One region of the Enterococcus sp. XAF26B05_ASV22 genome, then DNA from elsewhere that is predicted to be linked to it. Evidence: predicted binding sites of a transcription regulator. Region 1 holds the regulator's gene; the other holds the start of a gene.
The links. The regulator HrcA, encoded in region 1, represses chaperone genes, less so after heat shock. The targets are predictions, from matches to a motif close to TTAGCACTCNNNNNNNNNGAGTGCTAA.
Positions count from the first base shown of each region.

Region 2: a site for HrcA is predicted at 4,410-4,436, ahead of groES (co-chaperone GroES). Genes of this name have one in related genera too.

Region 1 is NZ_CM161538.1:2,009,687-2,016,212, forward strand. It holds gene dnaJ (molecular chaperone DnaJ) at 70-1,236, opposite strand; gene dnaK (molecular chaperone DnaK) at 1,431-3,260, opposite strand; gene grpE (nucleotide exchange factor GrpE) at 3,327-3,869, opposite strand; gene hrcA (heat-inducible transcriptional repressor HrcA) at 3,932-4,975, opposite strand; gene hemW (radical SAM family heme chaperone HemW) at 5,225-6,376, opposite strand.
Region 2 is NZ_CM161538.1:1,093,442-1,099,967, forward strand. It holds gene AC1PU0_RS05405 (GntR family transcriptional regulator) at 1-409, opposite strand, end outside; gene abc-f (ribosomal protection-like ABC-F family protein) at 427-2,370, opposite strand; gene AC1PU0_RS05415 (redox-sensing transcriptional repressor Rex) at 2,587-3,252, shown strand; gene AC1PU0_RS05420 (CPBP family intramembrane glutamic endopeptidase) at 3,307-3,975, opposite strand; gene AC1PU0_RS05425 (hypothetical protein) at 4,063-4,245, opposite strand; gene groES (co-chaperone GroES) at 4,470-4,754, shown strand; gene groL (chaperonin GroEL) at 4,817-6,448, shown strand.

The DNA.
Region 1 (6,526 bases):
TAATCAGACTAGCAAAAAAGCTACTCAACTTGTAACGATTTCAGTACAGGTTGAGTAGCTTTACTATTTTTATTTCTTTTTCTTACCGCCAAAAGCGTCCTTCATCTTATCAAAGAACCCTTCTTCTTGCTGTTCACTGACGGTTTGACCGCCAGCTTTAGCAAAAGTGCGTAAGGCTTCTTTTTGTTCTTCGTTTAAGTTTTTAGGTGTGATGAGTTTAACTTTCACGTGCTGATCACCATTAGCTCCGCCACGTAAACGTGGTGCGCCTTTGCCTCGTAAACGGAAATTCGTTTCAGTTTGAGTACCCGCAGGGATTTTTAATTTTACATCCCCATGAACAGTTGGTACTTTGATTTCATCACCAAGTGCCGCTTGAACAAAGCTTAATGGCAAATCATAATAGATTTCTGAGCCTTCACGGTCAAAAATATCGCTTTCTTCTACGCTAAATACTACATACAAATCACCATATGGTCCACCGTTCATGCCAGCTTCCCCTTGATTTGCTAAACGCATTTGTTGTCCGTCTTCCACTCCAGCAGGAACGTTGACTTTCACTTTGTGCGCTTTTTTCTCATGTCCTGTTCCATGACAAGTTGGACACGGTTCTTTGATTTCTTTCCCTGTTCCATGACAAACATCACACGTTTGACGACTCATTACACGGCCAAGTGGTGTTTGACGTTCCACATTAATGGAACCTGATCCATGACATTTATGACACGTTTCAGGATGTGTCCCTGGTTTGGCACCATTTCCACCACAAGTGGCACAATTGTCTTCACGATTGTACTTGATTTCCTTTTCCACGCCGAAAATAGCTTCTTCAAACTTTAAATTCACCGTATATTGCAAATCAGCACCTTGTCTTGGCGCAGTTGGATCTACACTACGAGATCCGCCACCAAAGAATGAATCGAAAATATCTTCAAATCCACCAAAACCGCTGCTAGAGAATCCTCCACCGCCAAAGCCGCCAAAACCACCAGCACCTCCGCCGTAATTTGGATCTGTCCCTGCGTGACCATATTGATCATAAGCCGCTTTCTTTTGAGGATCGCTCAATACTTCATATGCTTCAGAAACTTCTTTGAATTTATCTTCTGCATCCGCTTCTTTATTGATATCCGGATGGTATTGCTTGGAAAGCTTACGGTAAGCTTTTTTTATTTCATCATCTGAAGCGCCTTTTGCTAAACCTAGGACTTCATAATAATCTCTTTTCGTAGCCATTAGTTCCCCTCCAACTATTATTCCATTTATTAAAAAAAGGATCGACGCCAACTTATTTGTATAAAAACATCGTTGTAATCATACCACATATTAAGTAAAAGAAAAACCGCTTCACTTAATTTTCCCTATAAATAAAGATAGGCAAAGACCAAAGCGATGACTTTGGTCTTTGCCAGCTTGTTAACGATCAAGGATTATTTGTCGTCGCCTTCTACTTCTTCAAAGTCAGCATCTACAACATCATCTGCTCCACCTTGTGCAGCTTCAGGATTTTCTGCTGCTTGTTGTTGCGCTGCTTGTTCGTAAAGTTTTACTGTTAAGTTTTGAACGATTTCGTTTAATGAATCGCGTTTTTCTTTCATTTGTTCGATATCATTCGCTTCAACAGCTGCTTTCAACTCATCACGAGCATCTTCTGCTTTTTTCACTTCATCAGCATCAACTTTGCCTTCTAATTCTTTCAATGTTTTGTCAACAGTGAACAATAATGCGTCAACGTCGTTACGTAAATCAACTTCTTCTTTACGGGCTTTATCAGCTTCAGCATTTGATTCAGCATCTTTAACCATACGTTCGATTTCATCGTCTGATAAACCTGAAGAAGATTTGATTGTGATTGTTTGCTCTTTTTGCGTTCCTAAATCTTTTGCACGTACGTTTACGATACCATTTTTATCGATATCAAAACTTACTTCGATTTGAGGCACACCACGAGGAGCCGCTGGAATATCTGTTAATTGGAAACGTCCTAATGTTTTATTGTCAGCAGCCATTGGACGTTCACCTTGTAACACGTGAATGTCTACAGCTGGTTGATTGTCTGCTGCTGTTGAGAACACTTGTGATTTACTTGTTGGGATTGTTGTATTACGATCGATCAATTTAGTAAATACCCCACCCATAGTTTCGATACCTAATGATAATGGTGTTACGTCTAATAATACGACATCTTTCACATCACCAGTGATAACGCCACCTTGGATCGCAGCTCCCATAGCTACTACTTCATCTGGGTTAACTGATTTGTTTGGTTCTTTGTTCGTTTCTTTACGTACAGCTTCAACAACAGCTGGAATACGTGTAGATCCACCAACTAAAATAACTTCATCGATTTCTGATGGATTTAAACCAGCATCTTTCAACGCTTGGCGTACTGGAGTTTTTGTACGTTCTACTAAATCACTTGTTAATTCATCGAATTTCGCACGAGTTAAGTTCATTTCTAAGTGCAATGGACCAGCGTCTCCTGCTGTGATAAATGGTAAGCTGATTTGTGTTGATGTTACACCTGATAAATCTTTTTTCGCTTTTTCAGCAGCATCTTTCAAACGTTGAACAGCCATTTTATCTTTAGATAAGTCAACACCGTTTTCTTTTTTGAATTCTGCTACCATGTAATCGATGATTTTGTTATCAAAGTCATCTCCACCTAATTCGTTATCGCCAGCAGTTGACAATACATCGAATACGCCATCTCCTAATTCAAGGATAGATACGTCAAATGTACCACCACCAAGGTCAAATACTAATACTTTTTCGTCTTTATCTGTTTTGTCTAAACCATATGCTAATGCAGCAGCTGTTGGTTCGTTAACGATACGTTCTACTTCTAGACCAGCGATTTTACCAGCGTCTTTTGTTGCTTGACGTTGTGCATCGTTGAAGTAAGCAGGAACAGTGATAACTGCTTTGTCTACTTTTTCACCAAGATAATCTTCTGCGAAACCTTTTAAATATTGTAAGATCATTGCAGAAATTTCTTGTGGTGTATAAGATTTGCCATCAGCTTCTACTTTATAGCCAGCTTCGCCCATATGACGTTTGATTGATGAAATTGTGTGTGGGTTTGTTACTGCTTGACGTTTTGCAACTTCACCGACTTGGATTTCTCCATTTTTAAATGATACAACTGAAGGCGTTGTACGGTTACCTTCTGGATTCGCAATGATTTTTGCTTCTCCGCCTTCTAATACTGCCACTGCTGAGTTTGTTGTTCCTAAGTCAATACCAATAATTTTACTCATAATTAATGATCTCCTATCTTCTATTTTAATTTTTTTCAATTTATATTATACAACCATCGCTTGCTGTTATTGTGCAACAACAACCATGCTTGCTCGTAAAACGCGGTCATGTAACTTGTACCCTTTTTGTAACACTTCGACGATTGTATCAGCAGGGACTTCGTCACTTGCTGGAATCGTTTGAACTGCTTGATGTAAATTAGGATCAAACACTTCACCCATTGTCGGGATTTCTTCGATACCTTCATCTTTTAATGCCGCTTGTAACCCTTCAAGAACCATTGAGATCCCTTTTTTCAAGCTAGCACCTTGTTCATCATCGACTTCGATTGCCATCGCACGTTCCAAATTATCGATCGAAGGTAGCAATTTTTTTCCTAAATCTTGTGAACGATAACGAACAAGCAATTCACGCTCATTTTTGAAACGATTGCTCATATTGGCAATTTCAGCACGAGCTCTTAAAAACTTGTCTTCCATTTCTGATAATTCAGCATTGGCACTTTCAAGTTCTGTCATTTCTGTTTCTTCTTCTGAAACACCAGTGTCATCGATAGCATCCATGTGTTCCTCTTGTAATTCTTCATTCGTTTCTTCTTTATTACTCACTCTGGCAACTTCCCTTCTCATTTACGTAGAATTATTAGAATTCTATATTTTCAACTCATCACTTACTCATCAAGAAAACGGTAGTAAGCACCGAGTTTTGAAGCTAATTCATGGCGAAATACATCTACCAGACCAAACATTTTTGAATAGGGCATGCTTGTAGGGCCTAATAACGCAATGGTTCCCTTACCGTGACCAGAAACTTCATAAGTCGCAGTGATCATGCTCATATTATCAAGTAAATCGTTTCCTATTTCTGAACCGATACGGATCGCAATTTGCGTATCTGTCTCTTCATCAGACGTCAACAAGTGGGTGATTGCGTCTGTATTTTTCATAAAGGAATACACAGATTTTAGTTGATTGATATCTTCTTGTACACCAAAATCTAATAGGTTCATGCGCCCACTGACAAACACTTTTTCTTCAAAAGCGTGTCCCAGCATCGCATCAAATAGGTTCATCATGCCGTCAGGTGTTTGGAAATAGCGATGTAAAATCATCGGAATTTCGGTGCGTAAACGATGATAGACCGTCAGCAATGGTTGTCCGACCAATTTATCATTAATGATTTGCGTCATCTTTTCCAAGTCTTGGCTTGAAACAGATGCTGGAATCGCAAATACTTGGCTTTCCACATTGCCTTTATCCGTCACTATGATCGCTATGATCTGACGTTCATTTAATGGAACAATTCGAAAACCAGTCAATCGTCTTTCTTTCACTTCTGGACCTAACGAAAAAGCAGTATAGCTTGTTAAATCAGAAAGGATTTCAGCTGATTGTTCAATAATATCATTGATCTCATGAAATTCTTTCCCAAATGAATGACGAATCGTTTCTAATTCATCACGTTCGATTTCAGCTGGACTCAATAAATGATCCACATAATAGCGATAACCATCCATTGAAGGAATCCTGCCAGAAGACGAATGTGTCTTCAATAATAGTCCGTGCTCTTCTAGAGCCTTCATATCATTACGAATCGTTGCAGAACTTGACTTAATTCCTTCTTCCATTAATTTCTTTGATCCTACAGGGTTACCTGTATTCGTATATTCTTGGATGATAAGTCGCAAAATATTCTTTTGTCTTTCCGTTATCATAATTACCACCCTTCATTAGCACTCATGACATTCAAGTGCTAATACAATTATTAATATAGCAAGTTCTTCTTGAATTGTCAAGAGAAAAACTCACTTTTTTAGCACTCATTGCATCAGAGTGCTAAAATATACAAAAAAAGGCTAAGACATAGCCCCAAGAGCCATATCTTAGCCTAACGGAATCCTAGTGAACGGTGGGAATTGAACACTTCTTTCCCAATCTCACTCTTATTGTTGTACTGTACACGTTTATTCTTGGTCAATAAGAAATGCTTCAAAAACATCATTCCCAACAAAAAGACCTTGTTCAGTAAGTTGGATATGTGTTTCATTTTCGCTTATCAATCCTTTTTGAATCAAGTTCGGGATTGTTTCTCTGTATACCTGATTTAACGGTAAATTGAACTTCTCTTCGAATCGTTTTTTCGAAACACCACCCATCTTCCTTAACCCAAGAAAGAGTTCTTCTTCCATTTGATTATTGACGGTCAAAATCTCTGTTTCAACAGTTGGTAATTGGTTATCTCTTAAAGGTTTTAGATAATGTTGAATCGGACCATGATTTCGATATCGAGTATGTCCTAAATAACCACTCGCACCGGCGCCAAATCCATAATAGTGATCATTGTTCCAATAAACCAAATTATGTTGACTTTCTTGCCCTTTTAGCGCGAAGTTACTAACCTCATATTGGTGACGTCCAGCCTTTTCCATTGCACTAATTGTTTCCTCAAACATTAACGCTTCAACTTCTTGATCTGGCAATTGTAATCGACCTTGACGTACCCAGTTCATAAACATTGTTTTGTTTTCTAAAATCAACGAATATAAAGAGTAATGCGGTAAATCAAGTTCAATCGCACGTTTCAGTGTATCTCTAAACCCCTCCAGCGTTTGACCAGGCAAAGCATAAATCAAATCGATACTAACATTTAGGAAATCTTCTTTTTCTAAGAATTTCATCGTTTCATAGACATCTTCTGCCGTATGTTTGCGTCCAATTTTTTTTAATAATTGGTTGTCGAATGTCTGAACACCCATAGATAAGCGATTTACACCATATTCTTTCATTACTTGTAGTTTCTCTTGCGTTAGATCGCCTGGATTCGCTTCTACTGTAAATTCGTTTTTATCATCAAACGGCAATAACTCGCGTACCCCTTTTAACAGAACAGCTAATTGCTTAGCTGAAAGCGAAGTAGGCGTTCCCCCTCCGATATATATTGTCTCTGTATCTTTGCTTGGATACTGCTCTTTTGTCAAACGAATTTCTGTCAAAAGACTTTGGATATATTCATCTACTGGCTGCCCTTCTAAAAAGACTTTGTTAAAGTCGCAGTAGTAACAAATGTGCTCACAAAAAGGGATATGTATATAGGCTGATGTTTTATCGTTTTTCAATTTTCTTCCTCCAGTTTAAACGAAGTTGCTACAGATTTTATTATAGGAAGCTTACCAAAGTATTTCACTTCTATTTTAAGATTTCATTGTATCAACTTTTTTGTTCCAAAACTTGTAATTCATTTGGGACACGTCTCTTATCTTAACATA
Region 2 (6,526 bases), 920 kb from region 1:
GATTTAATGGATTGAGTGAATCAAAACGCTTCGTCTGGTCAACAAGTTTATCCAGTATTTCCGAGAATTGACTTAACTCTTCTTTTTGTTTTTTGACACTCGCAATCAGATCATCTTTTAAATCATGAATCGATTGGACATCTTGGTATTGGTCGACGAAGAGCTTGGCTTTTTCCATTGAGTGAACATAAAACCCACTACCGTGTTTCGCTTGGACAATTTCCAAATCAACTAAGACACTGATTGCCTTTCGGGCTGTCTCAGGAGAAACACTGTATTTATTTGCCAGAGTAGAGCGTGCATGAATTTTGTCTCCAACTGTAAATGTTTGATCAGCAATCTTAGCTGCGACATCTACAGCAATTTGCTGATACTTAGGTTTCGTTACATTCATACGTTTTAAAGTCATATGAAACCTGCCTTTCGTCAATTATTTTCTTCCGCTTCTTCAAGTTCTAAGCTAAGATTTTCCCAGTCTGTCAGCAATTGTTCTTGTTGTGACCGCTGTGATTCTAATTCTTCATTTAATGACATTAGCTGCATATGATCATCCACAAGTGCGGGATCACTCATCGATTGTTCTAATTGTGCTATCGTTGTGTCCAATGCTGCTAAGTTTTCTTCGATTTGTGTTATTTTACGATTTAAATGACGTAAGATTTTTTGTTGTTCTTTATTTTGATAAAAATCATTTTTAGGTTTTGCGATTTCAGCTTGTTTTACAGAGGATTGCTCAGCTAATAGTGTAGCCAATTCTTCTTCTTCTTTTTTCTTCTCTAAATAGTAATCATAATCGCCCAAATAAAGTTTGCTACCAGACTCAGATAGTTCAATGACTTTCGTTGCAATACGATTTATGAAATAACGGTCATGTGAAACAAAAAGAAGGGTTCCTTCGTAATCAATCAAAGCATTTTCCAAAACTTCTTTATTATCGATATCTAAATGGTTTGTCGGTTCATCAAGAATCAAGAAGTTTTCTTTATCCATTGATAATTTTGCTAGGGCAACGCGCGCTTTTTCTCCACCACTTAGAAGAGGGATGGTTTTTTCGACATCATTTCCACTGAATAAAAAACTGCCTAGAATATTACGGATATCTTTTTCGGGTGTAGTAGGATGCTCATCCCAAAGTTCAGCTAAAACTGTTTTTGTCCCATGCAAGTTCGCTTGCTCTTGGTCATAATAACCAATTTGAACATTCGTTCCTAATGTTGCATTTCCCTTAATGAAAGGAATCGTTCCAATGATCGATTTTAATAAAGTCGATTTGCCGATTCCGTTAGGTCCAACTAAAGCAATGGCTTCTTGACGACGTATATCGAGTGAAACAGGTTCTGATAGGATATGGCTGTCATAACCTATCGCAGCGTCTTCTACTTGGAGGACAACATTTCCAGAAACTTTCTCGATGGCAAAAAGAAAATTAGCTGATTTTTCATCGCCTTGAGGTCGGTCTAAACGCTCCATTTTCTCTAGGGTTTTTCTACGACTTTGTGCTCTTTTAGTTGTGGATGCTCTGACTAAATTTCGGGCTACGAAATCTTCCAATTTGTTGATTTCGGTTTGTTGTTTCTCGTAGGCTTTCCATTCACTAGTCAGTTGCTCTGCTTTTAATGCTAAATATTTTGAGTAATTGCCTTTGTAATAACGCATTTTGTGGCGACTGATTTCATAAACTTCAGACACTACTTTATCTAGAAAATATCGGTCATGTGAAACTATCAAGAGGGCTCCAGAGTAGCTAGGCAAATAATTCTCTAACCATGAAAGGGTATCAATGTCTAAGTGGTTAGTCGGTTCATCCAGAATCAGAATATCTGGTTTTTGCAGTAACATCCGCGCTAAAGCTAAACGTGTTTTTTGCCCCCCCGATAATGTACTGATATTTTTTGAATAAAATTCTTCTTTAAATCCAAAACCATGCAAAACTGACCGAATCTCATTTTCATAGCCATAACCATTTTTTTCTGAAAAGTCATGTTGCAAGCGATCATATTCTTTCATAATCGATTCATATTTTGAATCATCAGGCAGCAGTTCACTGATAATCAATTCAAGTTCACGCATTCGTTTTTCCATTGTGATGACTTCTACAAATGCTTCTAGCATTTCATCCCAAACGGTCTTATCTGAATCAAGTCCAGTATCTTGGGCTAAATAACCCAGACTGGCTGTTTTATTTTTAGCAATCGTACCAGCATCGGGTATGTCGATTCCTGCGATTATTTTTAGCAGAGTAGATTTACCAGCACCGTTACGGCCAACTAAAGCTATTCGGCTATTTGTACTGATTTCCATTTGTATGTTATCAAACAAAGTGTCTGCGCCGAAATAACGGGCGATTTGATTTGCTTGGAGTAAAATCATGTGGTAACCTCATTTCTATTTCAATGCCCTAAGTGTAGCATAAATTGACCGGAAAAAGCATCCATCCAACGACTAGAGAGAAAAATAATCAGAACAATTTTAAGAAAGTTTGAAAAATATTGCTTTTTTTGAGCTGTAAGATTGCTTTTTATCTGGAACAACTGCTATTATGAGAGATGGATATTTGTGTATATTTAGAGTATTGGAGGTACGATTGTGAAAGACCAAATTATTCCAAAAGCAACGGCAAGACGCCTTCCCCTATATTATCGTTATTTGAGAATTCTGCATGATGCAGGCAAAAATAAAGTTTCATCTACTGAACTAAGTGAAGCAGTACAAGTAGACAGCGCAACGATTCGACGAGATTTTTCTTATTTTGGCGAATTAGGCAAGCGTGGTTATGGTTACGATGTGGAAAACTTGATGAATTTCTTTGCAAAAACATTGAATGATGATGAGCTAACCAATGTAGCTTTGATTGGTGTAGGTAACTTAGGAAGTGCCTTATTGAAGTATAAATTTCATCAAAGTAACAGTATTCGTGTCAGCTGCGCATTTGATGTTAACGACGACATCGTTGGCAGAATCGTAGATGGTATTCCGGTTTATCCAATGACGGATATGATGGAACAGATTCGTATACAGCAAATTGAGGTCGCAATTTTGACCCTTCCAGCAAGAAAAGCACAAGAAGTGGTTAGTCAATTAGCAGATGCTGGGGTTAAAGGGATTCTGAACTTTACAGCAGCTCGTTTAGTAGCACCAACAGATGTGTTGATTCAAAATGTTGATTTGACCAACGAATTACAAACGTTGATTTACTTCTTGCATCATGATAATGAATTAGCTGATACTGAAATCGAAGACGAAAAAGAATAATATAAAACCCCTATGGTTGCACTCCTTAAAAAAGGCAATCATAGGGGAATTTTTTTATTTAGGTAATTCAATATTTGCGTAATGCATAACGAGTTGAGCAATCACAACTAACGTATTCATGCCACAATGAGCGATGATCGAGGTCCAAATTTTCCCAGTCATTTTATATAATAGAGCAAAGAAGAAGCCCATGAAAAAATAGACAAAGAAATGACCATCTTGATGAATAACAGAGAATAAAGAAGAACTAATGATTGCCGCAATCCAAAAACCAGTGTACGTTTCAGTCAAACCAATCAAAGAACGACGAAAAACAAATTCTTCCATGATAGGACCACCAATCGTAGTTGCTAGGATAAACAAAGGATTCGCTAGAATAACGGCAATAATATTTTGTGTATTTTGTGAACTAGGTTCTGCACCTGTAATCGCTGTTTCGATACCAAAAACGACGGCTTGAATAATCATTGCTAAGAAAATACCACTGACACCTAGTAAGTAGATGAAAACGGGTGAAGTCAATTTGGCTTCCTTTTCTACTGTTGTAACGGCAGTATTTTTATTTATAATGTAGAGCCAAATCATCAAGCCAGCACCTAAGATATAAGTGAAGGTTGTACCACTGATTACGATATCAGATGAAAAAGGGCTAAAAATATAGGGAGAAAAAAATACAAGTCCGTATAGAAGGACCATGGATAAACTTACTTTTTTTATAGACATATTTTTAGGCATATAAACTGAAAACTCCTTTCATTAATTGCAGAATGTAAAAAGTATACCATAGTTGACATTTGTTTCGTATGACTATTATTTTTTATGATTATTGCGATAGCCTAATAGCAGAAAGATAAATACGAAGAAAAAGGCTGCTTCCCATAATGTCGTTGTCCAGTCGAAACGCCTGCTTACTCCAAAAAAGAAATTACCAACATTCGCAATGATGAGGTAAAGTGCTGTTATTGTTAAAGCTCCTGTAATTCTTTGTTTCATTTCAATCGCCTCTCTTTCTGTTCTTATTTTACCATGAAATGAACGGTAGAAAAGAAATATATCAATTTAAGAACAGAAACTTTCGTTCTTTGACCGATTATTGAATAAAATTAGTCAAAAGACTTGCAAAATGAAAAGGAAATGAGTATTATAAATAGTGTGAGTTAGCACTCGATAACTAAGAGTGCTAAAAAGATAAATATTTTTTTATGGAGGGATTTATTGTGTTAAAACCATTAAGCGATCGCGTCGTTATTGAAGTCGCGAAAGAAGAAGAAAAAACAGTAGGGGGAATCGTCTTAGCATCAGCTGCTAAAGAAAAGCCTCAGACAGGAAAAGTTATCGCAGTAGGTGAAGGCCGTGTATTAGAAAACGGTACAAAAGTTCCTGCCGATGTTAAAGAAGGCGACACAGTAATGTTTGAAAAATATTCAGGAACAGAAGTTAAATATGAGGGAAATGATTATTTGATCGTTTCTGGTAAAGACATCATTGCGATTGTTGAGTAATCCATTTTTAATAAAAAAACCATTTTAAATAGAAAAAATAAAATTTTTGAGGTGAAGGAATTATGGCAAAAGAAATCAAATTTGCAGAAGATGCACGTGCAGCAATGCTTCGTGGAGTAGATATTTTAGCAGACACAGTAAAAGTAACATTAGGTCCTAAAGGCCGTAACGTTGTTTTAGAAAAATCATTTGGATCACCACTTATTACAAATGATGGTGTTACGATTGCAAAAGAAATCGAACTAGAAGATCATTTTGAAAATATGGGGGCGAAATTAGTTTCTGAAGTTGCTTCTAAAACAAATGATATCGCTGGAGATGGAACAACTACTGCAACAGTATTGACCCAAGCTATCGTTCGTGAAGGATTGAAAAATGTAACTGCTGGTGCGAATCCTCTAGGAATTCGTCGTGGTATCGAATTGGCTACAAAAACGGCAGTCGAAGAGTTACACAACATTTCAACAGTTGTAGATTCAAAAGAAGCAATTGCACAAGTTGCTGCTGTTTCTTCTGGTTCTGACCGTGTAGGACAATTAATTGCGGATGCAATGGAAAAAGTCGGTAACGATGGTGTCATCACAATCGAAGAATCAAAAGGAATCGAAACTGAACTAGACGTAGTTGAAGGAATGCAATTTGACCGTGGTTACTTATCTCAATACATGGTAACAGACAATGATAAAATGGAAGCTGTCTTAGAAAATCCATATATCTTGATTACAGATAAAAAAATCTCTAATATTCAAGATATCTTGCCTTTGTTAGAACAAATTTTACAACAAAGCCGTCCATTATTAATTATTGCTGATGATGTTGATGGAGAAGCTTTACCAACACTTGTTTTAAATAAAATTCGTGGAACATTCAATGTTGTTGCTGTAAAAGCACCAGGATTTGGTGATCGTCGTAAAGCAATGCTTGAAGATATTGCTATGTTAACAGGAGCCACAGTAATCACTGACGATCTAGGTCTTGAATTAAAAGATACAACAATCGAAAACCTTGGAAATGCAAGCAAAGTTGTTGTAGACAAAGACAATACAACGATTGTTGAAGGCGCTGGTGAAAAAGCTGGTATCGATGCTCGAGTTCAATTGATCAAAAATCAAATTGCAGAAACAACATCTGATTTTGACCGTGAAAAATTACAAGAACGCTTGGCTAAATTAGCTGGTGGTGTTGCGGTAGTTAAAGTTGGTGCTGCAACTGAAACAGAATTAAAAGAATTAAAATTACGTATTGAAGATGCATTGAATGCTACTCGTGCTGCCGTTGAAGAAGGTATGGTTTCTGGTGGTGGTACAGCGCTTGTAAATGTTATCGGAAAAGTAGCTGCTTTAGAGGCAGAAGGCGATGTAGCAACTGGTGTGAAAATCGTTGTTCGTGCTTTAGAAGAACCAATCCGTCAAATTGCTGAAAATGCTGGATATGAAGGCTCAGTAATCGTTGATAAATTAAAAAATATCGAGTTAGGTACTGGGTTTAATGCTGCTAATGGCGAATGGGTAAACATGGTCGAAGCTGGAATCGTTGATCCAACGAAAGTAACGCGTTCAGCATTACAAAACGCTGCATCAGTAGCTGCCTTGTTATTAACAACAGAAGCAGTTGTCGCAGATAAACCAGAACCGGCAGGAGCAAGTGGTATGCCACCAATGGACCCTTCTATGGGAATGGGCGGTATGATGTAATCAAGCAATAGCTAAATCAAAAAGCAGTTTAACATGTAACAATGTTAAACTGCTTTTTGATTTTATACTTAGCTGAAA